DNA from 4 places in the Xanthobacter pollutisoli genome. Region 2 is predicted to be linked to each of the others. Evidence: predicted binding sites of a transcription regulator. Region 2 holds the regulator's gene; each other region holds the start of a gene.
The links. The regulator PhoB, encoded in region 2, activates phosphate uptake and scavenging genes when phosphate is short. The targets are predictions, from matches to a motif close to TGTCATNNANCTGTCAT.
Positions count from the first base shown of each region.

Region 1: the regulator PhoB is predicted to act here: its motif matches at 2,836-2,852, upstream of ugpB (sn-glycerol-3-phosphate ABC transporter substrate-binding protein UgpB).
Region 3: the regulator PhoB is predicted to act here: its motif matches at 3,931-3,947, upstream of pstS (phosphate ABC transporter substrate-binding protein PstS).
Region 4: the regulator PhoB is predicted to act here: its motif matches at 2,909-2,925, upstream of ABLE93_RS14440 (YdcH family protein).

Region 1 is NZ_JBDZDP010000002.1:118,107-125,887, forward strand. Features, by position in the region: gene ugpE (sn-glycerol-3-phosphate ABC transporter permease UgpE) at 1-491, opposite strand, end outside; gene ugpA (sn-glycerol-3-phosphate ABC transporter permease UgpA) at 493-1,377, opposite strand; gene ugpB (sn-glycerol-3-phosphate ABC transporter substrate-binding protein UgpB) at 1,408-2,763, opposite strand; gene ABLE93_RS05920 (acyltransferase family protein) at 3,026-5,077, shown strand; gene ABLE93_RS05925 (SCP2 sterol-binding domain-containing protein) at 5,113-5,424, opposite strand; gene ABLE93_RS05930 (acyl-CoA dehydrogenase C-terminal domain-containing protein) at 5,784-7,574, opposite strand; gene ABLE93_RS05935 (3-hydroxyacyl-CoA dehydrogenase/enoyl-CoA hydratase family protein) at 7,763-7,781, opposite strand, start outside.
Region 2 is NZ_JBDZDP010000007.1:33,626-41,406, forward strand. Features, by position in the region: gene ABLE93_RS15045 (ABC transporter permease) at 1-864, shown strand, start outside; gene ABLE93_RS15050 (RrF2 family transcriptional regulator) at 870-1,316, opposite strand; gene ABLE93_RS15055 (septation protein A) at 1,389-1,976, opposite strand; gene ABLE93_RS15060 (biosynthetic peptidoglycan transglycosylase) at 2,080-2,751, opposite strand; gene ABLE93_RS15065 (polyprenyl synthetase family protein) at 2,954-3,880, shown strand; gene ABLE93_RS15070 (flavin monoamine oxidase family protein) at 3,927-5,297, shown strand; gene phoB (phosphate regulon transcriptional regulator PhoB) at 5,392-6,093, opposite strand; gene phoU (phosphate signaling complex protein PhoU) at 6,235-6,963, opposite strand; gene pstB (phosphate ABC transporter ATP-binding protein PstB) at 7,091-7,781, opposite strand, start outside.
Region 3 is NZ_JBDZDP010000017.1:51,683-59,463, reverse strand. Features, by position in the region: gene pstB (phosphate ABC transporter ATP-binding protein PstB) at 1-541, opposite strand, end outside; gene pstA (phosphate ABC transporter permease PstA) at 541-1,482, opposite strand; gene pstC (phosphate ABC transporter permease subunit PstC) at 1,487-2,395, opposite strand; gene ABLE93_RS21860 (PstS family phosphate ABC transporter substrate-binding protein) at 2,501-3,502, opposite strand; gene pstS (phosphate ABC transporter substrate-binding protein PstS) at 4,048-5,076, shown strand; gene ABLE93_RS21850 (arsenate reductase/protein-tyrosine-phosphatase family protein) at 5,122-6,009, shown strand; gene arsB (ACR3 family arsenite efflux transporter) at 6,091-7,152, shown strand; gene ABLE93_RS21840 (ArsJ-associated glyceraldehyde-3-phosphate dehydrogenase) at 7,205-7,781, shown strand, end outside.
Region 4 is NZ_JBDZDP010000006.1:166,657-174,437, reverse strand. Features, by position in the region: gene ABLE93_RS14455 (MaoC family dehydratase) at 1-217, shown strand, start outside; gene ABLE93_RS14450 (MaoC family dehydratase) at 214-708, shown strand; gene ABLE93_RS14445 (ABC-F family ATP-binding cassette domain-containing protein) at 737-2,566, opposite strand; gene ABLE93_RS14440 (YdcH family protein) at 2,704-2,883, opposite strand; gene ABLE93_RS14435 (YdcH family protein) at 3,066-3,272, shown strand; gene ABLE93_RS14430 (peroxiredoxin) at 3,395-3,880, opposite strand; gene ABLE93_RS14425 (protein-disulfide reductase DsbD domain-containing protein) at 3,961-4,833, opposite strand; gene ABLE93_RS14420 (YqgE/AlgH family protein) at 4,993-5,610, shown strand; gene ABLE93_RS14415 (cell wall hydrolase) at 5,648-6,964, opposite strand; gene meaB (methylmalonyl Co-A mutase-associated GTPase MeaB) at 7,047-7,781, opposite strand, start outside.

The sequences.
Region 1 (7,781 bases), on a different contig from region 2:
CGGAACAGGAAGGTGGCCGTCGCGCTGGCGATCAGCGGCACGGTGAGGCCGGCATAGCTGTTCAGCAGGCCGAGATGGGCCACCACCTCGAAGGTGGGCAGGATGCGCACCTCCACCGGCAGCATCAAGGTGATGAAGATCAGCCAGAACGCCGCCGCGCGGAAGGGAAAGCGGAAGTAGCAGACCGCGAAGGCCGAGAGCAGCGAGATGGCGATCTTGCCGAGCGCGATGACGAGCGCCATCACCAGCGAGTTCCACAGCATGGGCCCGACCGGCGGGATGCCCGCCGTGCTGGAGCCGTCCAGCAAGGCGAGACGGTAGTTCTCCATGAACCGGGTGCCGGGGATGAGGCCGACGCCGCCGGAGAGGAAGTCTGCGCCGGGGTGCGTCGAGGCCACGAACGCCACATAGACCGGCAGGACCATGATGGCGACGCCGGCGAGAAGCACCAGATGGGCGAGGAGGAGCGCGAGGCGCGAGCGGCCGGCCATCTCAGTAGTTCACCCGCCGCTCGATGTGGCGGAACTGGAGGGCGGTGAGCGCCACCACGATGGCCAGCAGCACCACCGACTGGGCCGCCGAGCCGCCGAGATCCAATCCCTCGAAGCCGTCGCGGAACACCTTGTAGACCAGGATGGTGGTGGCCCGCCCCGGCCCGCCGCCGGTGGTGGCGTGGATGATGCCGAAGGTGTCGAAGAAGGCGTAGGTGAGGTTCACCACCAGCAGGAAGAAGGTGGTGGGAGCCAGCAGCGGCAGCACGATGTGGCGGAAGCGCTGGAGCGGCCCCGCCCCGTCGAGGGCCGCCGCCTCGATGGCTCCGGTGGGGATGGATCGCAGGCCGGCATAGAAGAACAGGAAATTGTAGCTCACCTGCTTCCACGCGGCGGCGACGATGACCAAGGCGAGGGCCTGTCCGCCGTCGAGGAAGTGGTTCCAGGGAATGCCGGCGGCCTTGAGCGCCCGGGCGACAATGCCCATGGAGGGATCGAACATGAAGAGCCACAGCACGCCCGCTACCGCCGGCGCCACCGCATAGGGCCACACCAGCAGCAGCTGGTAGAGGCCCGATGCCTTGCCCACGGCGTCCGCCGCCGCGGCGAACACGAGGCCGAGGCCCATGGCAAGGAAGGTGACGCAGGCGGCGAAGACGAAGGAGACCCCCACCGCCTCCAGATAGGCGGGATCGCGGAACAGCGCGGCGAAATTGGCGAGGCCGACGAAGGTCTCGCTCAGCCCGAAGGCATCCTGCGCATAGAGCGAGGACAGCAGCGCCCGCCCGGCCGGCCAGAGGAAGAAGACGAGCGTCACCCCCACCTGCGGCGCGAGCAGCAGGTAGGGTACGAGGCGGCCGGGGAAGGTGACGCGCTTCGCCTGCATGGCGTCAGGCGTGGGCCGGCGCGGGGCGCCTCACGGGTTGGCCTGCTCGAAGGCTTCGAGCAGCGCGTTGCCGCGCTTCTGCGCCGCCTCCAGCGCCGCCTCGGCGGTCTTCTGCCCCGCCAGGGTCGCCTCCAGCTCCTCCTCGATCATGTCGCGGATCTGCACGAAATTGCCGAAGCGGAGCCCCTTGGAATTGGGGGTGGGGGGATTGAGCGTCATCTGGCGGATGGAGACGTCGGTGCCGGGATTGCGCTCATAGAAGCCCTGCGCGCGGGTCAGGTCGTAGGAGGCCTGGGTGATGGGCAGGTATCCCGTGTTCTGGTGCCACCACGCCTGCACGTCGGGCTTGGACAGATAGGTGAAGAACTTCGCCACGCCCTTGTATTCCGCCTGCGGCCGGCCGGTGAGGACCCAGAGCGTCGCCCCGCCGATGATGGAGTTCTGCGGCGCGCCCTTCTCGTCGGGCCAATAGGGCATCATGCCGTAGCCCAGCTCGAACTTGGAATTGGCGAGGATGCCGGCCCGCGCCGCCGAGGAGCCGATGCTCATGGCGCATTCGCCGGTGAAGAACTTGGGATCCGCCTTCGACTGGCGGCCGCCGTAGTCGAAGACGCGCGTCTTCTGCCATTCGGCGAGCATCGCCCAGTGCTTGCGCGCCAGCGGATTGGCGATGGTAAGGCGCGCGGCGGTGCCGCCCAGCCCGTTCTCATGGGTGCCGATGGCCACGTTGTGCCAGGCCGAGAGGTTTTCCAGGTGGACCCAGGACGGCCACTGGCTGGTAAAGCCGCAGGCGACGCCCGCCGCCTGCAGCGCTTTCGCCGCGGTCGCCATCTGCGGCCACGTCTTCGGCGGCTGCTCGGGATCAAGGCCCGCCTGCTTGAACAGGGTCTTGTTGATATAGAGGATCGGCGTCGAGGAATTGAACGGGAACGACAGCATATTGCCGGCGGTATCGGTGTAATAGCCGGTCACCGCCGGCAGATACACCTTGGGATCGAAGGGCTCGCCGGCATCGGCCATGAGCTTGTAGGTGGGATAGACCGCGCCGCGGGCCGCCATCATGGTGGCGGTGCCCACCTCGAACACCTGCACGATCGCGGGATGCTGGCGCGCCCGGAAGGCGGCGATGGCCCCCGTCATGGTCTCGGGATAAGTGCCCTTGAACACCGGCACCACCTTGTAATCGCCCTGCGAGGCGTTGAAGTCGTTGGCGAGCTTCTCCAGCTTCTCGCCCAGCGGGCCCGACATGGCGTGCCACCACTGGATCTGGGTCTGCGCCGCCGCCGGTGCGGCGAGGAGCGCGGCGAGCGTGCAGGCGGCCGCGGTCCGCGCGAGAGCGCCGGCCGCGCGGGGTCGAAGGGAAAGGAACGAGCAGAGGGAGGCCATGGCGTGCTCCTTGAAGCGGAGCCGTGCCCCGCGTCCGTACCCGTGGTGATGCGAGGCTAGCACGACGAAGCCATGACAGGTGCACGACGCGTCGGTGAATGCGCGCGTGCCCGGAGCCGCCCGCGCGCGGGGGCCGCTGCGCCGCACGTCCGCCTGAGCCGGGCCAGCCTGCCAGGAGGCACAATTGCGGGCGGCCGGTTGTGCGGCTAAATCCTCGCCCGGCGGGTGGTGCGCCGCATAAGCGCAGATCAAGGGACGCGGGATGAGTCTGACCTACCGGTCCGACATCGACGGCCTGAGGGCGGTGGCGGTCGGCAGCGTGGTGCTGTTCCACGCCCGCATTCCCCCGTTCGACGGCGGCTTCATCGGCGTCGACGTGTTCTTCGTCATCTCCGGCTTCCTCATCACCTCCATCCTTTCTCGCGAGATGGCGGCCGGCACCTATTCGCTGGTGGATTTCTACGACCGCCGGATCCGGCGCATCTTCCCGGCGCTGTTCGTGGTGCTGGCGGCGACGACGCTGCTCGCCGCGCTGGTGCTGATGCCGCGGCAGATGGGCACCTATGTGGACACGCTGATCCCCTCGGCGCTGTTCTACGCCAACATCCATTTCGCCGAGCTCATCAATTATTTCGGCCCCAAGGCGGACGAGACGCCGCTCCTGCACCTGTGGTCGCTGGCGGTGGAGGAGCAGTTCTACATCTTATTCCCTCTGCTGCTCTTCGTGCTGATGAAGGCGGGCGGGCGGCACCTCGCGGCGGGGGCGCTGGCGCTCGTCGCCCTCGCCTCGCTCGCCTACGGCCAGAGCATCGTCGAGACCGACCAGCCGGCCTCTTTCTTCCTCCTCACCAGCCGCGCCTGGGAGCTGATGGTGGGCGCACTCCTCGCGCTGGTGGCGTGGCCGCGCGCGTCCCGGCTGGTCGCGGCGGGGATCGCCATCGCCGGCGCGGCCGGCATCCTCGTGCCGGTCTTCCTCTACGGGCAGAACACCCCCTTTCCCGGCCTTGCCGCGCTTCCTCCCGTTCTGGGCGCCGCGGCCGTGATCTACGGGGGCGGCTTCGCGCCGGGCAACATCGTCGCGCGCGTGCTGAGCCTGCCGGCCATGGTCTATGTGGGCCGCATCTCCTACGCGCTCTATCTGTGGCACTGGCCGCTGCTGGTTCTGGCCGCCCTGTGGAAGGGCCGGAACCTCACCCACTTCCAGTCCGCCGGGGTGATCGCGCTCGCCGTCCTGCTCTCGGCCCTCTCGCTGAGATATGTGGAGGCGCCCATGCGCCGGGGAGAGCGTTTCGGCGGCCGTCGGCTCTCCCGCATCGGGGCCGGTGCAGTCGCCATTCTCCTCACCTCCGGCGTCGCCCTCGCTCTGGCGCAGGCGGGGCGGGGCTTCTTCTCCATCTCGCCCCTCGGTGCCGCCGCCGAGGCGGCCATGGACGACAAGAGCCCCTTCCAGCGCGAGTGCAACAACCATGCCCGCTTCTGGCAGCCGGACCAGATGAAATCCATCGCCCGATGCGCCCTCGGCGCAGGTGCCGAGCGCGGCAGCTACGACGTGCTGGTGTGGGGCGATTCCCATGCCGGCGCGACCTTCATCGGCGCCGCCGAGCAGGCGGCGACACTCGGGGCCACCACCCGCCTGCTGACCATGGCGGGCTGTCCGCCGCTTATCGGCGGCACGGCGCGGCGCGACCAGATGTCGGGCCGCGTGTGCGCGGGCTTCAACGTGGCCGTGCTGGAGGAGATCGCCCGGGTGAAGCCCAAGGTGGTGGTTCTGGTGGCCCGCTGGTCCCTGTGGACCACCATGGCCGGTCCCGCCTTCACCCTCGTCACCGACGAACTGCCGGGCGGCAACGCGCCCAGCCGCCAGAACAGCCAGCGCGTATTCGCGCACATGGTGGAGCGCACCGTCGCCGAGCTGCGGCGCATGGGACCGCAGGTGGTGCTGCTGGGCCAGCCGCCGGAATATGCGCCGGCCCCGGCGCGCTGCATTGCCGCTCGCGAGTTCAACCGTCAGGGCGGCGCGGCGACCTGCATGGGCCAGAGCCGTGCCGAGGCGCTGAAGGCCATCGGTCCCGGCAATGCGGTGCTCTCCGCCGCGACCGAGCGCCATCCGGGCGTGTCCGCCGTCCTGATGTCCGATGTGTTCTGCCGCGACGATCGCTGCACGGCGGGGGAGGGGCTCAGCTTCTATTATGTGGACGGCGACCATCTCTCGGCCACCGGATCGCGCCACGCCTTCGAGGATGCGGCCCTGCGCCGGACCCTCGCGGCGGCGCTTTCCGCCGGCTTTTCCGGCAGCGCCGCGCTGAAGCCTTAGGGGGTCGCCCTGCGGCGGTTGGCTTGCCGCGCGCCTCAGCCCGGGTCGAGCAGGCCGGCGAGCTTGAGGGCGACGCCCTGCGAGCCCTCCACCTTCAGCCGGCCGGTGGAGAAGGCCATCATCGGCCCGATGCGTCCGGTGATGAGCTTGTCGAGCGTATCGGTGGAGAGCTTCAGCACCGCGTCCGCCTCGCCCGAGCCCTCGCCCACCTCCACGCCGCCGCCGGTGGCATCCAGCAGGATGGCCTCGCCCGTATCCGTGAGATCGAAGCGCACCTTGTAGCCGAGCTCGGAGAGGGCGCCCGCGCGCTCGCGCATGGCTTCGACGAGGGATGAGAGATCGGCCATCGGGGATTTACCTCTTGAGCAAGCCGCCGAGAGGGCGGGCGGGGAATGATAGCAGGCCGAAGCGGGGCGTGCGCGCCGGCGGGTGGCGGTGGTTCCGGCGGTGTGCTTCCTCCGTCGCCCTCCGGCTTGACCGGAGGGCCCATGGCACGGCCGGGCACCGGGCGGGTGGAGAGATGGATGCTCCGGTCAAGCCGGAGCATGACGGCGGTTTAACTATCCCCCGTCGCCCTCCGGCTTGACCGGAGGGCCCATGGCAGGCCCGGGCATGGCGCCGGGCGGAGAGAGGGATGCCCCGGTCGAGCCGGAGCATGACGGTGGTGTGGGCAGGCGGGGAAAACCTTCGCCCCTCCAGTGCCCCCTCAGAACATCGCCTCGTCCAGAGCCATCATGGCGCCCTTGCCGGCCTTGATGGAGCCCCACAGGGCCGCCACGTCCGGCAGGATCTTCTCCATGAAGAAGCGCGCGGTGACGATCTTGGCATCGTAGAAGGCGGCGTCGTCCGGGTTGGAGACGCGCTTCTCGTAGGCCACTTCCGCCATGCGCACCCACATGTAGCCCAGCGCCACGAGTCCGAACAGCCGCAGGTACTGCGTCGCGGCGGCGCCGGCCTCTTCCGGGTCCTTCAGGCCCTTCTCGGCGATATGGGCGGTGGCGAGCTGGAGCGCGCCGAAGGCCTTGGAGAGAGGGGTGATGAGGGGGCCGAGATTCTCGTCGTCCAGCTTCGCATCCATGTAGTTGAGCACGGGATGGAAGAAGGAGCGCAGGTAGCGGCCCATGTGCGCCGGCAGCTTGCGGCCCACGAGATCCAGCGCCTGCACGCCGTTGGTGCCCTCGTAGATCATGGCGATGCGGGCATCGCGCACATATTGCTCCATGCCGTGGTCGCGGATGTAGCCGTGCCCGCCATAGACCTGCATGCCCATGGAGGTGGCCTCAAAGCCCAGATCCGTGAACAGCGCTTTCACGATGGGCGTCATCAGCGCCGTGAAGTCCTCGGCGCGCTTGCGCTCTTCCGGGTCTTCCGCCCGCTCCATCAGATCGAGGGCGCGCGCCACCCAGCCGGCGAGCGCCCGGCAGCCCTCGTTATAGGCCCGCATGGTCATCAGGGTGCGGCGCACGTCGGGATGCACGATGATGGGGTCCGCCGGCTTGTCCGGATGCTTGGCACCGGAGAGGGCGCGGCCCTGCAGGCGCTCCTTGGCGTAGACGACGGCGGCCTGATAGGCGGCCTCGCCGAGGCCGAGGCCCTGCGTGCCCACGGAGAGGCGCTCCGAATTCATCATGGCGAACATGGCGCGCATGCCCTTGTGGGGCTCGCCCACGAGCCATCCGGTGGCCTCGTCGAACGACATCTGGCAGGTGGACGAGCCGTGGATGCCCATCTTGTGCTCGATACCGGTGCACAGCACGCCGTTGCGCGGGCCGACGGAGCCATCCTCCTTCGGCAGGAACTTCGGGACGAGGAACAGGGAGATGCCCTTGATTCCCTTGGGCGCGTCCGGCAGGCGGGCGAGCACCAGGTGGACGATGTTCTCCGTCATGTCCTGCTCGCCGGCGGAGATGAAGATCTTGTTGCCGGTGACCTTGTAGGACCCATCCGGCTGCGGCTCCGCCTTGGTGCGCACGAGACCGAGATCGGTGCCGCACTGCGGCTCGGTGAGGCACATGGAGCCGGACCACACGCCATCCACCATCTTGGGCAGGAAGCGGTCCTTCAGCTCCTGCGAGGCATAGGCCTTCAGCGCCTGATAGGCGCCGTGGGTGAGGCCGGGGCAGATGCCGAAGGCAAGGTTGCCCGAGCACAGCATCTCTTCCACCAGCTTGTTCACGCTCGCCGGCAGACCCTGTCCGCCATATTGCGGATCGCAGGCGATGCCGTTCCAGCCGCCCTCACGGAAGGCGGTGTAGGCCTCCTTGAAGCCCTTCGGCGTGCGCACCACGCCGTTCTCATAGGTGCAGCCCTCAAGGTCGCCGGACTGGTTGAGCGGCGCGAGCACCTCGGTGACGAACTTGCCCGCCTCCTCCAGCACCGCATCGATGAGGTCGGGCGAAAGCTCCTCCAGCCCCTTGAGTTTGCTCAGCTCCTCGCTGCCGTGCAGCTCGTGGAGGACGAAGCGCATGTCGCGCAGCGGGGGGGTATAGACCTGCATGGCGTTGGGCTCCCGTGTCGTGCTTCGCGTCGTCCTTCCTCAGGAAGGGAAGCGATTGATTTCCTTCGACGCCGTCACCCTCCGGCTTGACCGGAGGGTCTATCGCGTCGTTCGGCCGCCGCCGTTGTTTTGTCCCGGCCCGACCATGGGCCCTCCGGTCAAGCCGGAGGGCGACGGCGCTCTATCCCTCAATTCCTCAACGGCCGG
Region 2 (7,781 bases):
CGCGCCATGGACGCGGCGCGCTACACCTTCGTCCTCAACTTCCCGCCGAACTTTCAGGCCGACGTGCTGGCCGGGCGCTCCCCGTCGGTGCAGCTGCTCATCGACGCCACGGCGCTGATGCAGGCGGGCCTCGGGGCCAACGACATTTCCGGCATCTTCCAGTCGGAGGTGAACCGCTTCGTGCTGCGCCACGCGGAGGGGATCGACACGCCGGTGCGGCTCGAGATCCGCGCCGCCTTCAACCAGGGGCTGGAATCCTCCTGGTTCACCGGCACCATGGGGCTCATCACCAACATCACCATGCTGTCGGTGCTGCTCGCCGGGGCGGCGCTGATCCGCGAGCGCGAGCACGGCACGCTGGAGCATCTGCTGGTGCTGCCGGTGCGCCCCTCCGAGATCATGCTGTCCAAGGTGGTGGCCAACGGCGCGGTGATATTGGCAGCCACCGCCTTCGCGGTCGTGGTGGTGCTGAAATGGGGGCTCGGGATGGGCATTTCCGGCTCCATCCCGCTGTTCCTCGCGGGGACGGCGCTCTACCTGTTCTTCACCGCATCGCTCGGCATCTTCCTCGGCACGCTGTCCGGATCCATGCCCCAGTTCGGCCTGCTGTTTTTCCTGATGGTGCTGCCCATGAACATGCTGTCCGGCGGCTTCACCCCGCTGGAGAGCATGCCGTCCTGGCTGCAGACCACCATGCAGGTGTCGCCCTCCACGCAGTTCGTCGCCTTCGCCCAGGCCATCCTGTATCGCGGAGCGGGGATCGAGACGGTGTGGCCGCGCTTTGCCGCCACGTTCGGCATGGGGGCGCTGTTCTTCGGCGTGGCGCTGGCGCGCTTCCGCACCTTCCTCGCCGCCCAGCAATAAGGCGGTCAGATGTAATCGACGAAGGAGGCCAGCTGCTCCTGCGACAGGTCGCGCATCTGCGCCAGCGTGTAGGTGTCGAGCACGGTGCCGATGGCATCGCGCACCCGCACCATCAGCAGGCGGACCTCGCAGGTGGCGATGTCGCAATCCTCGCACGGCTCGTAGGCGTTGCGGCTGGCGCAGGGGAAGGGCGCGAGGGGGCCGTCCAGCGCCCGGATCATCTCGCCCACCACGATGTCCTCGGGGGACTTGGCCAGCCGGTAGCCGCCGAGCTTGCCCTTCTTGGACGAGAGGAAGCCGGCGTTGCGCAACTCGCCGAGGATCACGTCGAGGAATTTCTTCGGGATGTTGTTGGCCTCGGCGATGTCGGCGACCTGCGTCGAGCCGCCGGGCGGCAGCCGGGCGAGGTGGACCGCCGCCTTAAGACCGTACTTTCCTTTTTTCGTCAGCATTCTGCGCCCTCTCGCGGGCTTATGGGGAGCCGGCGGGCCGGCGTCAACCGGGGAAAGGCGGGCGTCGCCGCGTCAGCCGGCGCCGGGCTCGTCCTTCAGCTCGAAGCGGGCCATGAGCGGGGCCTGCGCCATGGCGAAGGCGAAGGTGAGCGGGAGGTAGCCGAAGGTCTTGAAGGCGACCCAGGTGTCGGTGGAGACCGAGCGCCACACCAGTTCGTTCAGCACCGCCATGGCCAGGAAGAACAGGCCCCAGCGGATGGTCAGCCGGCGCCAGCCCTCGTCGGTGAGCTTCACCATGCCGTCGAACACGTAGGGCAGCAGCGGCTTCTTCAGATAGAGCCCGCCCAGCAGCAGCACGCCGAAGAGGGCGTTCACCATGGTGGGCTTCAGCTTGATGAAATGCTCGTCCTGCAACCACAGGGTGAGACCGCCGAACACCATCACCACCACCGCCGACACCAGCGGCATCACCGCCACGCGGCGGGCGAGGATCCACATGGCGGCCAGAGCGGCGAGGGTCGCCACCATGAACACGCCGGTCGCCACATAGATGCCGCCATAGCCGTTGGCGGCGAAGAACAGGACCAGCGGGCCGAGCTCCAGGCCAATCTTCAGCCATGGGCTCATCTTGCGGGGGGCGACGGCTGCGGATCGGGTCATGGGAGGGCCGGCAGGAGGAAAATACCGCCGCCTCGGGCCGAGGAGCGGCCGGGCGGCGCGACATTTCCCATGTGGCGCTTGTTGTTGGAACAATCAAGCCTGCTCACGGCGCAAGGCCGAGGCAGGCGGTGAGCTCCGGCCCCTCCCGCGGGACCCGGGCCTGAAGGCGCGACGCGAGGCGCTGGACCCCGCCCGAGGGGTTGCGCGCGTCGCGCCGGTGGGGATTGGGCAGCATCACGGCGAGGAGGGCCGCCTGCCGCGCGTCCACCTGGGAGGCCGGGATGCCGAAGGCGCGCTGCGCCCCCGCCTCGACGCCGAACTCGCCGTCCGGCCCCCATTCGGCGATGTTGAGATAGATCTCGATGAGCCGCCGCTTGCTCACGACAAGGTCGAGCCAGACGGCGAGCGGGATCTCGATGGCCTTGCGGATCAGCTCGCGGCCCGGCCACAGGAAGAGGTTCTTGGCGATCTGCATGGGGATGGTCGAGGCGCCGCGGGTGTCCTCCAGCTCGTCCGCCTTGTCGAGGGCGGCACGCAGTTCGTCGAGATCCACGCCCCAGTGCTGGCAGAAGCTCGCGTCCTCGGAGGCGATGACGGTGCGCACCAGCGCCGGCGACATGCGCTCGATGGGGGTCCAGATGCGTTCCACCCGCTCGCCGGTGATCCAGCGGCCGATCATGAGGGTCGAGACCGGATTGATCACGTTGTAGAGCAGCGAGAGCACCAGCGGCAAAGCGATGATGGCCCCGATCACGCGCAGCACCAGACGGACCATCCCTTGCCCTCCCCCGACGCGGCCGACCCCGCGCCCGTCCCGCGGCTGCCTTCGGCAACCCATCATGCCCCGACCGGCCACCGCCGCGACCCCGCGCGGCGCGCGCTTGACCTGCGCGCCGCATTGGGGCACCCGGTGGCCCCCGTCAACGGTGCGCCCGGCCCGGGCGTTCCCGCACCGCTATCATCGACGCAGGCCCAAGGTGACATTTTCCCTGAAGGATCGTCTCGACGCCGCCGCCGACGCCACGCAGGCCCGCCTCGAAGCCGCCCTCGCCGACGCGCCGACGGCAGGCGAGCGGCTGCGGCCCGACCGCCTCATGGGCGCCATCCGCCACGGCGCTTTGGGCGGCGGCAAGCGCCTGCGCCCCTTTCTCGTCATCGAGAGCGCCGCCTTGTTCGGCCTGCCGCCGGCCGCCGCCGTCACCGCCGCCGCCGCGGTGGAATGCGTGCATTGCTATTCGCTGGTGCATGACGACCTGCCGGCCATGGACAATGACGACCTGCGCCGCGGCCGCCCGACCGTCCACAAGGCCTATGACGAGGCCACCGCCATCCTCGCCGGCGACGCGCTGCTGACCCTCGCCTTCGACCTCCTCGCCGGCACCGATGCCCATCCCGACGCCGCGGTGCGCATCGCCCTCGTGCGCGCACTCGCACGCGCCTCCGGCATGGGCGGGATGGTGGGGGGCCAGATGCTGGACCTCGCCGCCGAGGGCCGCTTCTCCGGCGGCGCGCCCCTCGCCCTGGAGGAGGACGCCATCCGCGACCTGCAGGCCATGAAGACCGGCGCCCTGCTCGCCGTCTCGGTGGAGGCCGGTGCCATCCTCGGCGGGGCCGACGCCCCGGCGCGGACGGCGCTCGCCGCCTACGGGCGGGCGCTGGGCGCCGCCTTCCAGATCGCCGACGACCTGCTGGACGTGGAGGGCACCACCGAGGAGGTGGGCAAGAGCGTGCGCAAGGACGAGGCAGCCGGCAAGGCGACGCTGGTCTCCCGCCTCGGCCTCGACGGCGCCCGCGCCGTGCTGGACCGGCTGGTCGCCGAGGCGGGCGAGGCCCTCGCGCCGTTCGGCGAAAAGGGCGCCGTGCTGGCCGAGGCGGCGCGCTTCGTCGCGGCGCGGCGCAGCTGAGGCGACGGCCTCGCCCGTCCGTGCGCGCCATGCTAGCGTTCCGCCCGTGACCGATCCCGACCGCTCTTCCCTCACGCGCCGCGCCCTCATCGCCCGCGGCGTCGCGATCGCCGCGGCGCCCCTCGCCGGCATGACGCTGGCGACATCCCGCGCGCTCGGCCAGCCGCAGAACGAGGCGGACGTGGTCATCATCGGCGCCGGGGCCGCGGGCATCTCCGCCGCGCGGCGCATCGCCGAGGCGGGCCGCAGCTATATCCTGCTGGAAGCCTCCAACCACGTGGGCGGCCGCACCGTCACCGACACCGCCCAGTTCGGCGTGCCGTTCGATCTCGGCGCGCCGCGCCTGAACATGCCGGCGGCACGCCCCATGGCCGCCTACGGGCGGGCCGAGGGGCTCGACATCTACCGCGCGCCCGACGGCGGCCGGCTCTATCAGGACGGCCGCGAGGCGGGCGATGCCGACTATGAGGACTTCATCGCCACGGTGCGGCGCGGGGAGCGGGCCATCGTGGCGGCGGGCGACGCCGGGCGCGACATGCCCGCCGCCCGTGCCCTGCCCGACCTCGGCGCCTACGGCGCCAGCGCGCGCTTCGTGCTCGGCCCCTTCGCCTGCGCCAAGGAGCTGGACCAGATCTCCACCGTCGACGTCTCGCGTGCCGACGAGCGCGAGGGCGAGGACATCTGCCGGCAGGGCGTGGGCACCCTCGTCTCGCAGCTGGCGCGGCCGCTGACCGTGCGGCTGGAGACCCCGGCCCGGGCGGTGGAGCTCGGCCCGCGTCTCGTCTCGGTGCAGACAAGCCGGGGCACGGTGCTCGGGCGCACCGTCATCATCGCCGTGCCGCCGAGCCTCATGGCGTCGGGCAAGCTGCGCATCCAGCCCGGCCTGCCGCAACGCCAGCGCACGGCGGTGGAGAAGATCACCCTCGGCGCCTTCGACCACATCGGCTTCCGCCTGCCGCGCAATCCCGCCGGGCTCGGCGTGGACGAGCTGATCTATTTCCGCGCCGAGGGGCCGCGCGCCTATGCCCTGCGGGCCCGTATCGGCGGCAGCGACCTCTACAGCCTGGAGGTGGGCGGGGACGTGGCCACCGGCCTCGCCGACAGCCCGCCCGATGCCGCCGCAGCCTTCGTCAAGGCGGCGCTCACGCGCGAGTTCGGCGCCGACACGGCGGCCCGACTTGGCAAGGTGTTCGCCACCCGCTGGAGCAAGGAGCCGTGGGCGCTGGGTGCCTTCTCCTGCGCCCTCCCCGGCTTCGGTAACATGCGCCGCGCCTTCACCGAGACGGTTGCCGGCCGCCTCGTGTTCGCCGGCGAGCACGCCCATGAGACCCTGTGGGGCACGGTGGGCGGCGCCTGGCTCTCGGGCGAGCGGGCGGCCAAGCAGGTTCTGGGACTGATCGGGGTGCGCTCCGGTTGAGGGGGCGGGCGTCTGCGCCCCGACGGAGCACCTGGCGACCCGCGCCACCCTCGCAAGCCGCACGCGCGGGCCGTAGCAGCCCGACGGCCCGCCCTCAATGGGCGCGGGCGAACATCTCGTTGAAGGAATAGCCTGCGCCACGCACGGTGCGGATGGGGTCGGACTGGCGGCCGCGGTTGATGGCCTTGCGCAAGCGGCCCACGTGCACGTCCACGGTGCGCTCGTCGATATAGACGTCCTGGCCCCACACCCCGTCCAGCAGCTGCTCGCGGGAGAAGACGCGGCCGGGAGACTGCATCAGGAATTCCAGCAGGCGGAACTCGGTGGGGCCGAGATGCACCTCGCGGCCGGCGCGGTGCACCCGGTGGGTCTCCCGGTCGAGCTCGATGTCGCCGGCGCGCAAAAGCGTCGCCACGTGCTCGGGCTTGGCCCGGCGCAGCAAGGCGCGCACCCGGGCGAGCAGCTCCGGCACCGAGAAGGGCTTCACCACATAGTCGTCCGCCCCGGTGGCGAGGCCGCGCACCCGCTCGGTCTCCTCGCCGCGCGCGGTGAGCATGATGACGGGCAGGCGCTCGGTTTCGGGCCGGGTGCGCAGGCGCCGGCACAATTCGATGCCGGAGAGGCCGGGCAGCATCCAGTCGAGGATCACGAGATCCGGCACGCTCTCGCGCAGCCGCGTCTCGGCCTCGTCGCCGCGGCCGACGCTCTCCACGCCGTAGCCTTCCGACTCCAGATTGTAACGGAGCAGGAGGGTCAGAGGCTCCTCATCCTCGACGATCAGAATACGCGCCGGCACTGTCATTCATCCGTTCGTTAGACCGGGGCGGCCGGCTGCTGGGCAACCCGCGCCACGCGTCCTCTTGGCAAAATGAGAGGGCGGGCGATCGGACCGAACCCGATCCGGCCGCTCGCGCTCCGTCATGCGCCCGTCCGGGCCTCAGCCCTGGACGGTGCGGCCCGGGAAGGGCAGCGTGGTCTCGCTCGAGGCGTCGGCCTTCGGGCGGGTCTCGGGCAGGTTCTGGCCCGTGACCATGTAGAAGACGATCTCGGCGATGTTGGTCGCGTGGTCGCCGATGCGCTCGATGTTCTTGGCGCAGAACAACAGGTGCGTGCACACCGAGATGTTGCGCGGATCCTCCATCATATAGGTCAGGAGCTCGCGGAACAGGGAGGTGTACATGGTGTCGATGGCGCCGTCGCGGCCCCACACTTCGACCGCCTTGGCTTCGTTGCGGGCGGCGTAGGCGTCGAGCACCTCCTTCAGCTGCTCCAGCACCAGGTCGGAGATGTGCTCCACCCCGCGCACCAGCTTCTGCGGATGATACTCGCCCTCGATGGCGATCACGCGCTTGCCCACGTTCTTGGCGAGGTCGCCGATGCGCTCCAGGTCGTTGGCGACCCGGATGGCGGCGACGATCTCGCGCAGGTCGTTGGCCACCGGCTGGCGCTTGGCGATCACCAGGATGGCGCGGTCCTCGATCTCCCGCTGGGCCTGGTCGACGGTGGCGTCGAGCAGCACGACCTTCTGGGCGATGGCGCCGTCGCGGCGGATCAGCGAGGTGACGGCGTCGGCCACGAGGCGCTCGGCCTGGCCGCCCATCTCCACCACCTTGCGGCCGATTTCCTTCAGCTCGACGTCGAAAGAGGCAACGGTATGCTCCGGCATGGGATCGGTCCTTCCTTGGAGCCCGCCAGCCGGCCCGGGCCAACAGGCCGGCCGGCGGAGGCGTTCGCTCCCTTGGGGTTGAGGGAAGATGCGCCGGCCGGGCGAGCCCGCCGGCGCCTTTCCCGCGTCAGCCGAAGCGGCCGGTGATGTAGTCGCGCGTCTTGATTTCCTTCGGGTTGGTGAAGATCACGTCCGAAGGCGCCACCTCGATCAGCTCGCCCAGGTAGAAGAAGGCGGTGATGTCGGCGCAGCGCGCGGCCTGCTGCATGTTATGGGTCACGATGACGATGGTGAATTCCTGCTTCAGCTCGTCGATCAGGTCCTCGATCTTCGAGGTGGAGATGGGATCGAGGGCCGAGGTAGGCTCGTCCAGCAGGATCACCTCCGGCCGCACCGCGATGGTGCGGGCGATGCACAGGCGCTGCTGCTGGCCGCCGGACATGCCGAGCGCCGAGGTGTGCAGGCGGTCCTTGGTCTCGTCCCAGATGGCGGCCTTGCGCAGGCACCATTCCACCCGCTCGTCCATCTGCGCCTTGTTCAGCCGCTCGTGCAGCTTCACGCCGAACGCGATGTTGTCATAGATCGTCATGGGGAAGGGCGTCGGCTTCTGGAACACCATGCCGATGCGGGTGCGCACGATGGTGGGGTCGAGCTCCTTGCCCACGATGTTCACGCCGTCGAACAGCACCGCGCCCTCGGCCCGCTGGCCGGGGTAGAGGTCGTACATGCGGTTGAACACGCGCAGCAGGGTGGACTTGCCGCAGCCCGACGGGCCGATCATGGCGGTCACGCGCTTCTCGGGAACCTCGAAGTTGATG
Region 3 (7,781 bases), on a different contig from region 2:
GCTGGCCGCCCGACAATCCATAGGCGGATTCCTGGAGGCGGTCCTTCACCTCGTCCCATAGGGCGGCTTGGCGTAGCGCGGCTTCCACGCGCCCATCCACTTCGGAGCGATTCCGGATGCCCCGGATGTGGAGGCCGGATGCCACATTCTCATAGACCGATTTCGGAAACGGGTTGGGCTTCTGGAACACCATGCCGATGCGCAAACGCGCGAGCATTGGATCTACTTCCGGCGCCACGATGTTGATCCCCTCCGGATAGAGGATGATCTCGCCCTGATACCGGTTGCCCGGATATAGGTCATGCATGCGGTTGAAGCAGCGCAGGAGCGTGGACTTTCCACATCCCGACGGCCCAATGAGGGCGGTGACCTTACCCTCGACGATCGGAAGCTCCACCCCCTTGAGCGCCTGGTTGTCGCCGTAGAAGAAATTGAGGTTGCGAACAGAAGCGCGCAGGGGGGCGGGCTCCTTGCTGGCCACGGCGTCCAATGCTGGGGTCACGGCGGTCATCTCGTTCTCCGAAAGGCCGGGCTGCAGCATCAGCGCATGCTCCGGCGGATCTTGTAGCGCAGCCAGATGGCGATCGCATTCATCAGCAGCGTCATAAGCAGCAGAATGAGACCGGTTGCTGCTGCGTTCACGTGGAACGCCGCCTGGGGACGTGAAACCCAGTTGAACATCTGGATCGGCATCACCGTGAACGGCGAGTTGAGCCAGTTGAAATTGATGAACGGAAAGGTGTCCTGGACCGGTGAAGGCGGCAGGAAGGCGATGAAGGTGAGCGCGCCGATGGTGATGATGGGCGCGGTCTCGCCGATGGCCCGTGACATACCGACGATGGCACCCGTGAGGATGCCGGGACGCGCGGTGGGCAGGATGTAGCCGCTCACCGTCTGCCATTTGTCGGCGCCAAGCGCATAGGCGCCCTCGCGGATCTCGAGCGGGATGGAGCGCACCGCCTCGCGTGTGGCGACTATGATGATGGGCAGGATGAGAAGCGCCAGCGTGATGCCCGCAACTAGAATCGTCTGGCCCATGGCGAAGCTCTGCACGAACAGGCCGAGGGCGAGCAGCCCATAGATGATGGAGGGCACGCCCGCGAGATTGGTCACATTGATTTCGATGAGATGGGTGATCCAGTTCCGCGGCGCATATTCCTCAAGATAGAGGCCTGCTGCGACGCCGAGCGGCACCGCCAGCGCCGTCGTCACCAGCATCACCAGCGTGGTGCCGACCCAGGCGGACAGAATGCCGGCCTCCGAAGCGCGTCGGGAGGGGAAGCTCGTCAGGAAATCAAGATCAATGCGGCCAAGCCCGTCCACCATGAAGTCCACGATGAGCGACAGCAGAACGATCATGGAAATGACGAGCACGCTGAGGCCCAGGATCGCGAAATTGCGGTCGGACCGATGCGCCCGAGCGACGATTTCCGCGTCGGAGAGGCGGCGGGAGGGTTGAGCGGCGAGCGGCTTCACGGCCATCCCCTCAATAGACTTCACGGTATTTCTGGCGGAGCCAGAAGGCGAGAATGTTGAAGGCGAAAGTCATGAGGAACAGCGTCATGCCCGCCGCGAAGATGGTGAGATAAGCGATGGAGCCATGTGGCACGTCGCCGAGGCTGATCTGGACGATATAGGAGGTGATCGTGGCTGCGCCCTCCAGAGGGTTCAGGGCGAGCTTCGCCTGCTGGCCCGCAGCAATGGCCACCACCATGGTCTCGCCAACCGCCCGCGACATGCCGAGGATGTAGGCCGCCGTCACCCCGGAGAAGGCGCCGGGGATCACCACCCGCGTCGCCGTCTGGAGCCGCGTGAAGCCCAGCGCATAGGCCCCCTCCCTCAGTTCCGCAGGGACCGCGCGCATGGCGTCCTCGCTCACGGAAACGATGTAGGGCAGGATCATGATGCCCATGACGATGCCCGGCACGAGCAGGTTGAAGCCCGCCAGCCCGGGAATGAAGATCTGGAAGATGGGCGTGAGGAACAAAAGAGCGAAATAGCCGAATGCCACAGTGGGCACGCCTGCGATAAGCTCCAGAAACGGCTTGATGGTCTCGCGCACCTGTGGCCGCGCGAACTCCGACAGATAGATTGCGAGCACGGTACCGGCTGGAATCGCGACGAGCAGGGCGATGAGCGAACTCACCAAAGTACCGGATACCAGAGTCATGATGCCGAAGTGCTTGTCCTGAAACACCGGCGTCCATTGTGTGTCGGTCAGGAAGGAGATGATCGACACCTGTGCGAAGAATTTCAGGCTTTCGGACAGGAGGACGTAGACGATGCCCGCCGTGACCAGGACAGAGAGTGCGGCACTGAGAAACAGGACAACGCGCATGATGCGGTCCACCACCCGGCGTCGCGCCAGGAAGACCGGAGAAACCGTCAGGCGCAACCGGCCTGTTCTTGAGTCTGGAGACACCGGTGCGACCACGTCCAACCCTCACCTGAATGGAGGGAGGCGCCGGAGCACCTCCCTCAGGTCCCTCAAGATCACCTGTCAGTAGACGAGCTTTTCCTTGACGAGATCCTCGACGGAGACGCCGACCTTGGACCCGGTGAAGCCGGTGCCGATCTCACGCTTCTTGAAGCGCTCCTGGAACACCTTCAGGGCGGCCTCGGGCAGCGGCACATAGCCGACTTCCTTGACCAGCTCGACCGCGTGCTTCGGGTCCTGGTAGAACTCAACGAACTTCGCCACCTCCGGACGGGTTTCGGCCGCCTTCTTGTTCACGTAGATGAAGATCGGCCGCGACAGAGGCTGGTACTTGCCGGTGCGGGCGTTCTCGACCGACGGCTCCACGGCGGGCGCGGCGTCATCGACCTTGATCTTCACCGCCTTCAGCTTGCCGGTGTTCTCTTCATAGTAAGCAAGGCCGAAAAAGCCGAGGGCGTTGGGATCGCCCGCCACGCCCTGGACCAGCACGTTGTCATCCTCCGATGCGGTGAAGTCGCCGCGGCTGGAATGCTCCTTGCCGACGATGGCGGCGGTGAAATAGTCGTAAGTGCCTGAGTCGACGCCCGCGCCGTAGAGCACCAGCGGCCGATCCGGGTAGCTGTCGCGGACCTGCTTCCAGTTGGTGATCTTGCCCTGGGCCTCGGGCTCCCAGATCTTCTTCAGATCCGCAACCGTCATCTCGCTCGCCCAGGTGTTGGACGGGTGGACGATGACCGTGAGCGCATCAAGGGCGACCGGCAATTCGATATACTCGATGCCGGCTTCCTTGCAGGCCTTCTGCTCGGCGGAGGTGATGGGGCGCGAGGCGTCAGAGATGTCGATCTCTCCGCGGCAGAACTTCTTGAAGCCGCCGCCGGTACCGGAGATGCCGACCGTCACCTTGATATCCTTGTTCGCCTTCTGGAATTCCTCCGCCATGGCTTCGGTCACGGGGAATACCGTGGACGACCCGTCGACCTTGACCAGTGCCTGGGCAGCGGCGCCGTTGAAGGCCGCGCCGGTAGCGAGCAGCGCGAGGGCGCTCGCGAGAGTGATGATCTTCATGAGGATGCCGTCTCCCTGGACAGTGCCGCTAGGGCTTCTGATGCTCACCTAGCCTCACGGGCTCTAAGCATGTTATGTAACAAATTCATGACAATTTGTGTATATCGAGCGATATTCCTGAATCAACAGAGATTTTATCGAATATGACGCAACGTAGTTCTAGGCTATGGTTGGCTTTATTTCATGTAAATCATATGGACATCGTGGCAATTGTCCATGGTTGATTGCAATTTTTGAGAGGCTATCCGACTTCGATTGACGTATATTACTTATATAAAGTCCATATGAAGCGCCTATTATTCATTTCTCCTCCCGAACAAATTTGCCTCTCAACCTCGCGAGCATTCCGTCTCTACATTACATCATTTCCATTTGTATCGACATATCGATAATTTATACTATCGCTGCGATTGGCGCGACGTAAATGGCGTCACAAGAGTGACATGAAGGCCATATAGCGATCTGTCCACTCCTATCGACATAATGACTCGTATGGAGCTATCTGTTTCCAGCGATATGTCGCTAGGACCCAAGGGAGGCCAGCCGTGAATCGCATTCTTGTCTGGACAGCTGCGGCGACGCTCGCGGCCCTGTCGATGTTCGCGCCTCCGGCGCGCGCCGCGGAGGTGCGGGGTGCCGGCTCCACCTTCGCCTATCCGATCATCTGGAAATGGGCGGAGGCGTTTCGTGAGCGCACAGGCCACATCGTAGGATACCAGTCGGTGGGTTCGTCGGCCGGCGTCAACCGTATTAAGGACGGGGTGGTGGATTTCGGCGCGTCCGACAAGCCGCTGAAGCCGGAAGAACTGGAGAAATATGGCCTCGGCCAGTTCCCCATCGTGTTCGGTGGCGTCGTTCCGGTGTTCAACGTGGACGGCGTGGGGCCCGGCCAGCTCCGCTTCACCGGCGCCCTTCTCGCTGACATCTATCTCGGCAAGGTCACGACCTGGTCCGATCCCGCCATCAGGGCCCTCAATCCCGACGTCAAGCTGCCCAACGCGAAGATCGTGGTGGTGCACCGTTCCGATGGATCTGGAACCACGTTCAACTGGGTGTCCTACCTTGCCAAGGCGAGCCCGGAGTGGAAGCAGCAGGTCGGCGAAGGCAGCGCAGTCGCCTGGCCGGTGGGGTATGGCGCGCGCGGTAACGAAGGGGTCTCGACCGAGGTCAAGCGGGTCCCGAATGCCATCGGCTATGTCGAATACACCTATGTGGTGCAGGTGAAGCTGGCCTATGGCCTCGTCCAGAACCGTGCTGGCAAGTTCATCGCACCCAGCGCGGCGGCGTTCCAGGCGGCGGCGCTGAGCTTCGATTGGGCCGGCGCCAAGGACTTTTTCGTCGTCATCACCGATTCCCCCGCCGAGGATGCCTATCCTATTGCGGCGACCACCTTCGCTCTCATGTACCGCGAGCCGAAGGTGCCGGCGAACAGCCAAGCCGCCTTCGAGTTCTGGCGTTTCGCCCTGGGCGAGGGCGAGAAATTTGCGTCCGAGCTCGGCTATGTTCCCTTGCCGCCGGCTCTGGTCCAGCAGGTCAAGGACTATTGGGCCAGGACCTTCAAGGGCGGCGCCTGAGGCACTTGGGCTGACGCGTGAGCAGCATTCGAACGGTGAGACAAGATGGACGAGACGAAGCTGAATGGGGAAGACGCCACGCGGATCTTCGATGCGCTGTCCCAAGGCACGCGCTTCGAGACTTATCGTCTTCTGCTGCGCTATGTGCCCTATGGCCTTCAGGCGGGCGACATCGCCCGCCTGCTGGCGGTAGCGCACAATACCATGTCGGTGCACCTCGGCGTGCTGGAGCGTGCCGGCCTTGTCACGTCGCGGCGCGAGGGACGGTCCATCATCTATGCCGTCAGCTTGTCCACAGCGGGCCCTGTGCTGAGCCAACTGATGGCGGAGATGGGTTTTGCCGTCTCCCCCCGGTGCGGGACCGGCCCCGCGGCCTTTCCACAGCTGCGTCCTGCCGCTGGGAATGATCGCGTCTACAATGTTCTGCTGGTCTGCTCGGCCAACTCGGCACGGTCGCTGATCGCGGAGGCGTTGCTCAACCGCGAGGGGCGAGGCCGCTTCAAGGCCTACTCGGCCGGCAGTCGGCCGAAGCTCAAGCCGCACTCGATGGCTATCGATCTGCTCGACTCGCTCGGCTACGACACGACGAACCTCGCCTCCAAGAGCTGGGATGGGTTCGCCAGGCCGGATGCGCCCCAGATGGATTTCGTCATCACTACCTGCGACGCCGCAGCTGGGGAAATCTGCCCTGCCTTCCCCGGTCATCCGCTACAGGCCCATTGGGGTCTGCCCGACCCGATCCGGGTGAAGGGAACCGAAGCTGAGCAGAAGGCTGCCTTCGTTGCCACCTACCGTCGGCTCGCCGGGCGTATCTCCGCCTTCGTCAACCTGCCATTTGAGCAGCTCGATCTTGCTTCGCTCAAGGAGCGCATCGGCGAGATCGGGAAAATGGAGGGAGCGACGGACCTCACACTCTCGGGACAGGCCGCGTGAACTGTCGTCGTCCTGAAACAGACCGCGCCCACGCTCTCGCCGCAATCGGCCGCAGCTGGCGGCCTTGGGAGATCCCGCACCGTGTCCGTGTTTGAACGCTATCTCACTCTCTGGGTGTTCCTGTGCATCATCGCCGGCGTCGCGCTTGGCGCGCTGGCGCCGTCCGTGTTCCAGACCATCGGGGCGCTGGAAGTGGCGCGGGTCAACCTGCCGGTAGCCATCCTCATATGGCTGATGATCGTGCCCATGCTGGTCAAGATCGACTTTGCCGCGCTCAAGGAGGTCGGCCGGCACTGGCGCGGAATCTCGGTGACGCTGCTGGTGAACTGGGCGGTGAAGCCGTTCTCCATGGCGTTCCTCGGCTGGCTGTTCATCGGCTATCTGTTCCGACCCTACCTGCCAGCCGACCAGATCGATAGCTATATCGCCGGCCTCATCCTTCTGGCGGCGGCGCCCTGCACGGCCATGGTGTTCGTCTGGTCAAATCTCACCAAGGGTGAGCCCCACTTTACCTTGTCCCAGGTGGCGCTGAACGACGCCATCATGATCGTCGCCTTCGCGCCCGTCGTGGGGCTGTTGCTCGGGCTCTCCTCCATCACCGTGCCGTGGGACACACTCTTCCTGTCGGTGATGCTCTACATCGTCGTCCCGGTGATCGCGGCGCAGCTCCTCCGCGGGCGCATCCTGGCGACCGGTGGACAGGCCGGGCTCGATCGCCTGCTCGGCGTGCTCCAGCCGCTCTCCCTGGTGGCGCTGCTCGCCACCCTGGTGCTGCTGTTCGCCTTCCAGGGCGAGCAGATCCTCGCCCAGCCGCTGGTGATTGCGCTGCTGGCCGTGCCGATCTTGATCCAGGTCTATTTCAACTCGGGCCTTGCCTATCTCCTGAACCGGCTGTCCGGCGAAGCCCACTGCGTGGCCGGCCCCTCTGCCCTCATTGGGGCCTCCAATTTCTTCGAGCTGGCGGTGGCTGCCGCCATCAGCCTGTTCGGATTCAAGTCGGGTGCGGCTCTCGCCACCGTGGTGGGTGTGCTCATCGAGGTTCCGGTGATGCTCTCGGTGGTGTGGATCGTGAACCATACCAAGGACTGGTACGAAGCCGGCGGCGTGAGGGTGACGGACGCCGGCGACCGCACCAAAGCCTGAGATCATCGCGGCAACGCCGCACCTTTTCAAAGTTTGCGAGGATGACGGTGCCATGAGAGTAGGGATCAACGGCCTCGGCCGCATTGGACGGCTTTCGCTTCGCGCGGCCATGGGGGCGGCCTACCGCCCGGACAATGATCCGCGCGGCAACAACCGGCTCGAGATCGTTCATCTCAACGAGATCAAGGGTGGGGCGGAAGCCATCGCCCATCTCCTCGAATTCGACAGCGTACAGGGGCGCTGGCGTGCGCCCATCGCAGCCGAGGGCGCGGATAGTGTGCGCATCGGCGAGAAGAGCTTGTCTTTCTCCTCTCACGCGACGCCGGGCGATATCCCCTGGGGCGATCTCGGCGTGGACCTCGTACTGGAGTCCACCGGCAAGTTTCTCACCCCCGCCGTGCTCGAAGGTCACCTGAAGCGCGGCGCCAAGCGCGTAATCGTCGCCGCGCCGGTGAAAGACCCGTCCGTGCTGAACGTTGTGGTGGGGGTGAACGAGCAGCTCTACGACCGAGAGACGCATCCCATCGTCACCGCTGCCTCCTGCACCACCAACTGCCTCGCCCCGGTGGTGAAGGTGGTGCACGAGGCCATCGGCATCCGCCACGGCCAGATCACCACCATCCACGATC
Region 4 (7,781 bases), on a different contig from region 2:
GGGCGTGACCGAGAACAAGTGGCTCGCCCCCGTGCATCCCGAGGATGTCCTCACCCTGCGCCGCACGGTGCTGGAGAGCCGCACCTCCCGCAGCAAGCCGGACATGGGCCTTGTCACCTTCCGCTTCGAACTCATGAAGGCCGACAAGAGCGTCGCCCTCGACCAGACCTGCATCCTCATGGTCGGCCGTCGCAATCCGGGAGCCCGCCTCGCATGACGTATTTCGAGGACATCGAGGTGGGCAACACCGCCCTGCTCGGGCGCCATACCTTCACGCAGCAGGAGATCGTCGCCTTCGCGCGGCTTTATGATCCCCAGCCCTTCCATGTGGACCCGGAGGCCGCGCGACGCAGCCATTTCGGCGCTCTGGTCGCCTCCGGCTGGCACACCGCGTCCATGTGGATGAAGTATTTCGTCGCGGCCAACATCGGCGTCCCCCACCCCGACGCCTCGGCCCCCGCCGGTGTCGCGGGCGAGGGCGCGCTGGGGCAATTCGGCCCCGCCACCGGCTTCCGCAAGCTGCAATGGCTGAAGCCGGTCTATGTCGGCGACACCATCAGCTACGCCACCGAGGCCCGCGAGAAGATCGCGAGCAAGTCCCGCTCCCAATGGGGCCTGCTGAAGGCCTACAATTCCGGCACCAACCAGCACGGCGATCTGGTGATCGACTTCGAGAGCGTGGTGCTGGTGGCCAAGCGCCCGGCCTGAGCGCCTGCCCGAACGGTACGGGCGCCGCTCAGCCCTCCAGCTCCTCCTTGAGAATCTCGAGGCGCAGCCATTCCTCCTCCGCGGCATCGAGGGCGGCCTGCGCCTCGGCGAGCGCCGCGGAGGCCTTGTCGAAGCGCGCGGGGTCGCGGGCATAAAGGTTCGGGTCGGCGATCTCGGCGCCGAGCTTCTCCAGCCTGGCGCGCAGGTCGTCCATGGTTTTGGGCAAGGTCTTCAGCGCGTGCTGCTCGTGGAAGGAGAGCCTCCGCCGGGCAGTCGCCTTGGTTTCCTCGGTGCCGGCGGATTTCGCCTCCCCACCCTTCTGTTTCGGCGCGGCGGCCTTCTCGCTGGCTTTGTCCCGCGCCTCCACGCCCCGGCCGCGCTGGGCCACCATGTCGGCATAGCCGCCGGCATATTCGCGGAACACGCCCTCCCCCTCCGCGACGATCACGCTCGATACCGTGCGGTCGAGGAAGTCGCGGTCGTGGCTCACCAGGATCACGGTGCCCGGATAGTCGGCCACCATCTCCTGCAGCAGATCGAGGGTTTCGAGGTCGAGGTCGTTGGTCGGCTCGTCCAGCACCAGCATGTTGGAGGGCAGCGCCAGGGACCGGGCCAGCATGAGCCGGCCGCGCTCGCCGCCCGACAGGACGCCAAGGGGGGCGTTGGCCTGCTCGGGGGTGAAAAGGAAGTCCTTGAGATAGCCCATGACGTGCTTCGGCTGGCCGCCCACCATCACCTGGTCCGATCCGCCCCCGGTGAGCGCGTCCTTGAGCGTGGTGGCGGGATCGAGCGCCGCCCGCTTCTGGTCGAGGCTGGCGATCTCCAGATTGGTGCCGAGCTTCACGGTGCCGGCGTCGGGCGCGATCTCGCCGGTCAGGAGCTTGATGAGGGTGGTCTTTCCGGCGCCGTTCGGCCCTACGATGCCGATCCGGTCGCCGCGCAGGATGCGGGTGGAGAAATCCTTCACCACCGCCCGGCCCTCATAGGACTTGGCGATGCCCTTGGCCTCTATGACGAGCTTGCCGGAGGTCTCGGCCTCGCTTACCGCCAGCTTCACGTTGCCGACAGCGCGGCGCTCCTCGCGGCGGTCCTTGCGCATGGAGTGCAGCAGGCCGAGGCGCCGCACGTTGCGCTTGCGTCGGGCGGTGACGCCGTAGCGCAGCCAGTCCAGCTCGGCGACGATCTTGCGGTCGAGTTTGTGGCGCTCGCTCTCCTCCTGCTCCAGCACCTGGTCGCGCCAGGCCTCGAAGGCGGAAAAGCCCTGGTCGAGGCGCCGCGTCTGGCCGCGATCGAGCCAGACGGTGGCGCGCGACAGAGTCTCCAGGAACCGGCGGTCGTGGCTGATGAGGACGATGGCGGAGCGCAGGCCCCTGAGCTCGCTCTCCAGCCATTCGATGGCGGGCAGGTCGAGATGGTTGGTGGGCTCGTCCAGCAGCAGCACGTCCGGCTCGGGCGCGATGACGCGCGCCAGCGCCGCCCGGCGGGCCTCGCCGCCGGAGAGATGCGCGGGATCTTCCTTCCCCGTCAGGCCCAGTTCGTCCAGCAGATACTGGGCGCGATAGGCGTCGTCCCCCGGCCCGAGACCCGCTTCCACATAGGACAGCGTGGTGGCGTGGCCGGAGAAATCGGGCTCCTGCGGCAGATAGCGCACGGTCGCGCCCGGCTGGAAGAACCGGGTGCCGGTGTCGGGCTCCATCAATCCCGCCGCCACCTTCAGCAGCGTGGACTTGCCGGAGCCGTTGCGGCCGACGAGGCACACCCGCTCGCCGGAGGAAACGGACAACTCCGCCCCGTCGAGCAAGGGTGTCGCGCCGAAGCGCAGATGGATGTCCTGGAGGAGAACGAGGGGAGGAGCCATGCCGCCGGATTAAAGCCCTCCGCGCCGGAACGCAAAGGGCACCGCGCGACCGGCCTCCCGGCCCGTCTGCTACAGGACCTTAAAGGACCGCGCCGCGCCCCGACGCTCCCGCGCCGGACGCGAACGGCCGTCAGCCATCAATGGAGGGTGGAATTGCCGTTGATTTTCGACATTTGGTCCTTCAGGACCAGCTTCTTGCGCTTCAGCTCGGCAACACGAAGCGGGTCGGACGCGGGGTGGGCGAGTTCGCGGCTGAGCTCCTGCTCGATGGCCGCATGACGCCGCTTCAGCTCCTGAAGGTGCGACTGGATGGACATTCTGAGCGCCTCCCTGTCTGCAACACGACATCAGTCTGTCACGGAGCCGACGAAGAGTCGACCGCCTTTCTGAACCTCCGGCAAGCTCCCATCTTGCAGCGCGGCATGCGCGTGCCATAGTCATTCGAGATCGGGGCAAGGCGGGCTGGACCGCGTATGCGCGGTCCGGCGACGGATGCGGAATGACGAGCGACGACGAACGGGATCTGAAGATCCTTCTGGAACGGCTGAAGCAGGAGCATCGCGACCTCGATGCCGCAATCGAGGCGCTCACGGCGGTCTCGGGTTCGGACATCCTGCAGGTGCAGCGGCTGAAAAAGCGCAAGCTTCAACTGAAGGACCGCATCAGCCAGGTCGAGGACGAGATCTTCCCCGACATCATCGCTTGAGGAGTGTTCCATCGCCGGTGCGGCGGCGGTGCGGAGCCCCCTGAGGAGGCCCCCGCTTCACGCTCGGGCGCATGACGCCCCGGGCTCGACGCCCAAAGCGCGCCGCCCCGGACTGTCCCGGCTCAGAGCTGGCCGAGCATGGTGGTGGCGCTGGAGACGTCCGCCTTGGACGGCACGTCTTCCACGTTCAGCGCCTTCACGACGCCGTCCTCGACCACCATGGAATAGCGCTTGGAGCGCACGCCGAGGCCGGCCGCGGAGCCGTCGAAGGTGAGGTCGAGGGCCGAGGCGAAGGACGCGTCGGCGTCCGCCAGGAACACGATCTTGCCGTCGGAGCCGGAGGCCTTCTCCCAGGCGCCCATGACGAAGGGATCGTTGACCGACACCACGGCGATGGCATCGACGCCCTTGGCCTTGATGGCATCCGCCTCCCGGACATAGCCCGGCAGATGGTTCTTGTGGCAGGTGGGGGTGAAGGCGCCCGGCACCGCGAAGAGCACCACCTTCTTGCCCTTGAAGATCTCGTCGGTGGTCTTCGGCACGGGGCCGTCGTCGGTGGAAACACGGAAGGTGGCGTTGGGCAGTTTGTCGCCGACCGAAATGGGCATCGTTTTCTCCGCATGAGGGGGCCGCTGCGGCCCCCGCAGACAATACGTCCTTCCGGCGTGGAGGAAAGCCTCCGCGGCGCTCAGCGCGCCGCCGCGGGACCGGGCACCGACACCTGGGTCGAGACCGCGCGGGCGCCGTCCACCAGGGTCAGCTTCAGCGCCGCTCCGGCCGGATCAACGCCGGAGGGCACGCCGTCGAGGGCAAGGGTGAATCGCGCCGTGCCATCCGGCAACGCGGTCTTCTGCGGCAGCGGCAGCGCCCAGCGCTCGTCCGGCCCTTCGACGAACAGATCGGCCTTGGGGCCGGCGGCCTTCACGTCGATGACGAGGCGCGCGGGCCGGACGCTCTGGTCGAGATCCACCTTCTCCACCGCCAGCACGTCGGCCGCGCCCACCGCCTGCTCCACCGGCACGAGCGCCCGGGCCGCCGTGATTCGGGAGGCGTCCGGGCCGGCGCGGCCGTCCAGCGCCACGGCGAGCTCGGCGCGGGCGGGCATGCACAGCGCCTCGCACACGGCGAAATCGAAGGCGATCTGCAGACGCGCCGGCTTGCCGGGCTCCTTCAGCTCCACCTTCAGGGGGAACAGGACCGCGCCCTTGTAGCCGATGGAATAGCCCCCGCCGCCGTCGGCGAAACGCTTGGGGGCGGGCCATTCCATCTCGACCTTCAGCACATTGTCGGACCCGCTCCAGTTCAGGGCCGGCGGCACGCCGCTGTCGCCGGGATAGCGCCAGTAGGTCTTCCAGCCGGGCGAAAGGCGCAGATCAATGCCGGCATCGGCACTCGCACCGTCCACCGGACCGGCGATGAGCTGGAGCTCGGCGCCCGGCACCTTGGCCGGTGCCGAAGCCTGGGCGGCGGCAGGGGATGTCGCAAAAGAAAGGGCGACGGCGGCGAGCGCCGGAAGGCCGAGCAGAGATCGGCCAGGCGGGAGCGCGTGGGTCCATTTCATACCCAAAGCGGGTACCCTCTCGCGGCGCCGCCGCAAAGCCCCGCGCGAGCACAAGCGTGTGACTCGCCCCGCGTCGGCACCCCCGCGGCGCCCCGCAACCGGGCCTTGGCACCGCAAAGCGCATTTCCAAACCCCGCGATGCGCGGTACCCTTCCAACCATGATTGCGAGCCAGAACCCTACTTTCCAGGACGGGGGGTCGAGCTTTCTCGACGGGCAGTTGCTTATTGCCATGCCAACCATGCGCGACGAGCAGTTCGCACGCACCCTCGTCTACCTGTGCGCCCACTCGGCCGAAGGCGCCATGGGCATCGTGGTGAACCAGCCGGCGAGCCACATCGACTTCACCGATCTCCTCGTCCAGCTCGACGTGATCCCCGCCTCCGAGCGCATCCTGCTGCCGCGGAGCGCCGGGACGGTCAAAGTGCTGCGCGGCGGGCCGGTGGAGACCGGACGCGGCTTCGTGCTGCATTCGGCCGACTATTTCGTCGAGAATTCCACCTTGCCCATCGACGACGGCATCTGCCTCACCGCCACCCTCGATATTCTCAAGGCGATCGCCGGCGGGCGCGGGCCGCGCAGCGCGGTGCTCGCCCTCGGCTATGCCGGCTGGGCGCCCGGACAGCTCGAGACCGAGATCCAGGCCAACGGCTGGCTCAATTGCCCGGCCGACACCGACCTGATCTTCGGCGAGGGGGTGGAGACCAAATACGACCATGCCCTGCGCAAGCTGGGCATCCATCCCGGCATGCTCTCCAGCGAGGCCGGGCACGCCTGATCCGCCGTCCCGCCGAGGCGGGACATGCGGAGAACGTTCAGCCGTCGCCCCAGCGGCGCGGGCGGTAGAAGGTGTGCACGCCGATGCGGTCGAGCTTGCGCATCTCGCGCACCCAGCTCGGATGCACCCAATAGGCATGGTAATGGGTGGCACGCCCCACGGAGGTGAGCCAGAGCTTGCCGTCCAGCATGTCGGCGGCGATCTCCTTCGCCTGCACCCACATGTCCGGCTCGCGCACCACGTCGCGCACATTGTCGCAGGCGAAGGTGAACTGGCAGGCGAGATGGCGGTGGGCGTTCTGGTAGACCGCGCCGCACACGTCCGACGGGTAGTAGCCGGAGAAGACGCGGTTGACGATGACCTGCGCCACCGCGATCTGGCCGCGCTTGGGCTCGCCCCGGCTCTCGAAATAAATCGCCTCCGCGAGACACTTCTGCGCCCGCGCCAGCTTCTCGCCGCCAAGGTCGAGGCGCTGCGCCGGCGAGGGCCAGATGCCGTCGTGGGGCGGCGTCTCCAGCGCGTCCGCGGCATCGGCGGACGCGAGGTCCGCCTCGCCGTCCGGATGGGGCGCCGGCTGCGGCACGAGCCCCTCATCGGCCAGCGCGCCGTAGGCAAAGGCGAGCGCCGGAAACATGCCGGGGTCGCGGCTGAAAACCGCCACCGGATCATGATGCAGGGCCCGACCAGCGAGCGCCTCCTCGGCCGGCTCGTCGAGGAGGTCCGCCGCGTCGGCTGCGGCGCGGGCCTCGGCTTCGCCGTCATGAATCAGCGGCAGTTCCAGCAGCAGGTCCAGCGCGAGTTCCAGATGCGCCCGGCTCTCGCGCGGGGCCGTCGCCTCCTGCGCCATGCCGCCGTCCGAGCCGTCGAGCACCAGGGGCGGGGGAAAGGCGAAGGCATCGTCATCGGCATCGCTGGTGACGATGCCGGAAGAAAGCTGGCGCTCGTCAGGTACCGGCTGGGCGGCGGCGCGGGCGGCGCGCAGCGCCTCGTCCGGCACGTCCACTCCGCCGAGGGAAGCGGTCACGATTGCGCCGGTCCGGCCGACGACACGGGGTGCGGAAGCGGGAGCGGGGGCGGTCGGGGCAACGCCGGCCGCGTCAAAAGGACCCGCCCGGCCGGAAACCGTCGGGACCTCCGGCAGGCCGGTGCCCAGAGGCTGGGGCAGATCGAGGGTGGCGAGCTTCAACGCCCGCGCCGAGCCCGTCAGCATGCCGCCGAGCGAGGCGGAGACGGGCGTGCGGGTTGTGGCATCGGCCCCGGCGCCGTGCGGCGTCACGAGGGCAAACACGGTGGCGATCAGAAACGGCGAGGTGACCCGGCCGGCCCTGTGCCATCGAAGCTGACGAATTCGCATGCGCCTGCCCTTGCCGCGGCTTCGTGTCCCCAATAGGGCGCCGGTGCGTTGCAGGCCGGCGACACGCAAGAGCATTGTCCAATCAATCTTGCCCGGAGGTTAATTGCCGGGCGAGTTCCGCCTCGCGGGCGAAGGGGGATGAGGCGCCCTGGGGCAGCTTGCGGGCGCGGGCGAGCCCATGGGTGCCGAAGCGCACGCGCACCATCTCCTCCACCCATTTTTCTTCCTGCCGCGCCCGCAGCGCGGCGCGGCGCCCGTCCGCATCTAGAAAAGCCAGGTGGCGGTCCACCGCCGCCTCGAAGGCACCGAGCCCCTCCCCCGTGGCGGCGGAGAGACGGATGACGGGGACCGTCCAGCCCGCGGCGGCGGAGCCGGACAAGGAGAGCGCCCCGGCGACCTCCGAGGCGGCGCGGCGCGCGACCTCCGCCATATCGGCCTTGGTGACGACGATGATGTCGGGCAACTCCATCACCCCCGCCTTCATGAACTGGAGGCTGTCGCCCGATGCGGGCTGGATGCACAGGACCACCGTGTCGGCCACCAGCGAGATGTCCGCCTCCGATTGGCCGACCCCCACCGTCTCGACGATCACGAGGTCGTAGACCGCGCGCAGCAGCACGACCGCCGCGACCGAATCATCCGAGAGGCCGCCCAGCCGGTCGCGGGCGGCCATGGAGCGCACGAACACGCCCTGGTCGTCGGGATCGGTCTTCATCCGCGCCCGGTCGCCGAGCAGCGCCCCGCCCGTGCGGCGGGAGGAGGGATCCACCGCCAGCACCGCCACGGTCCGGCCCATCTCGCGGGCGCGGCGCACCAG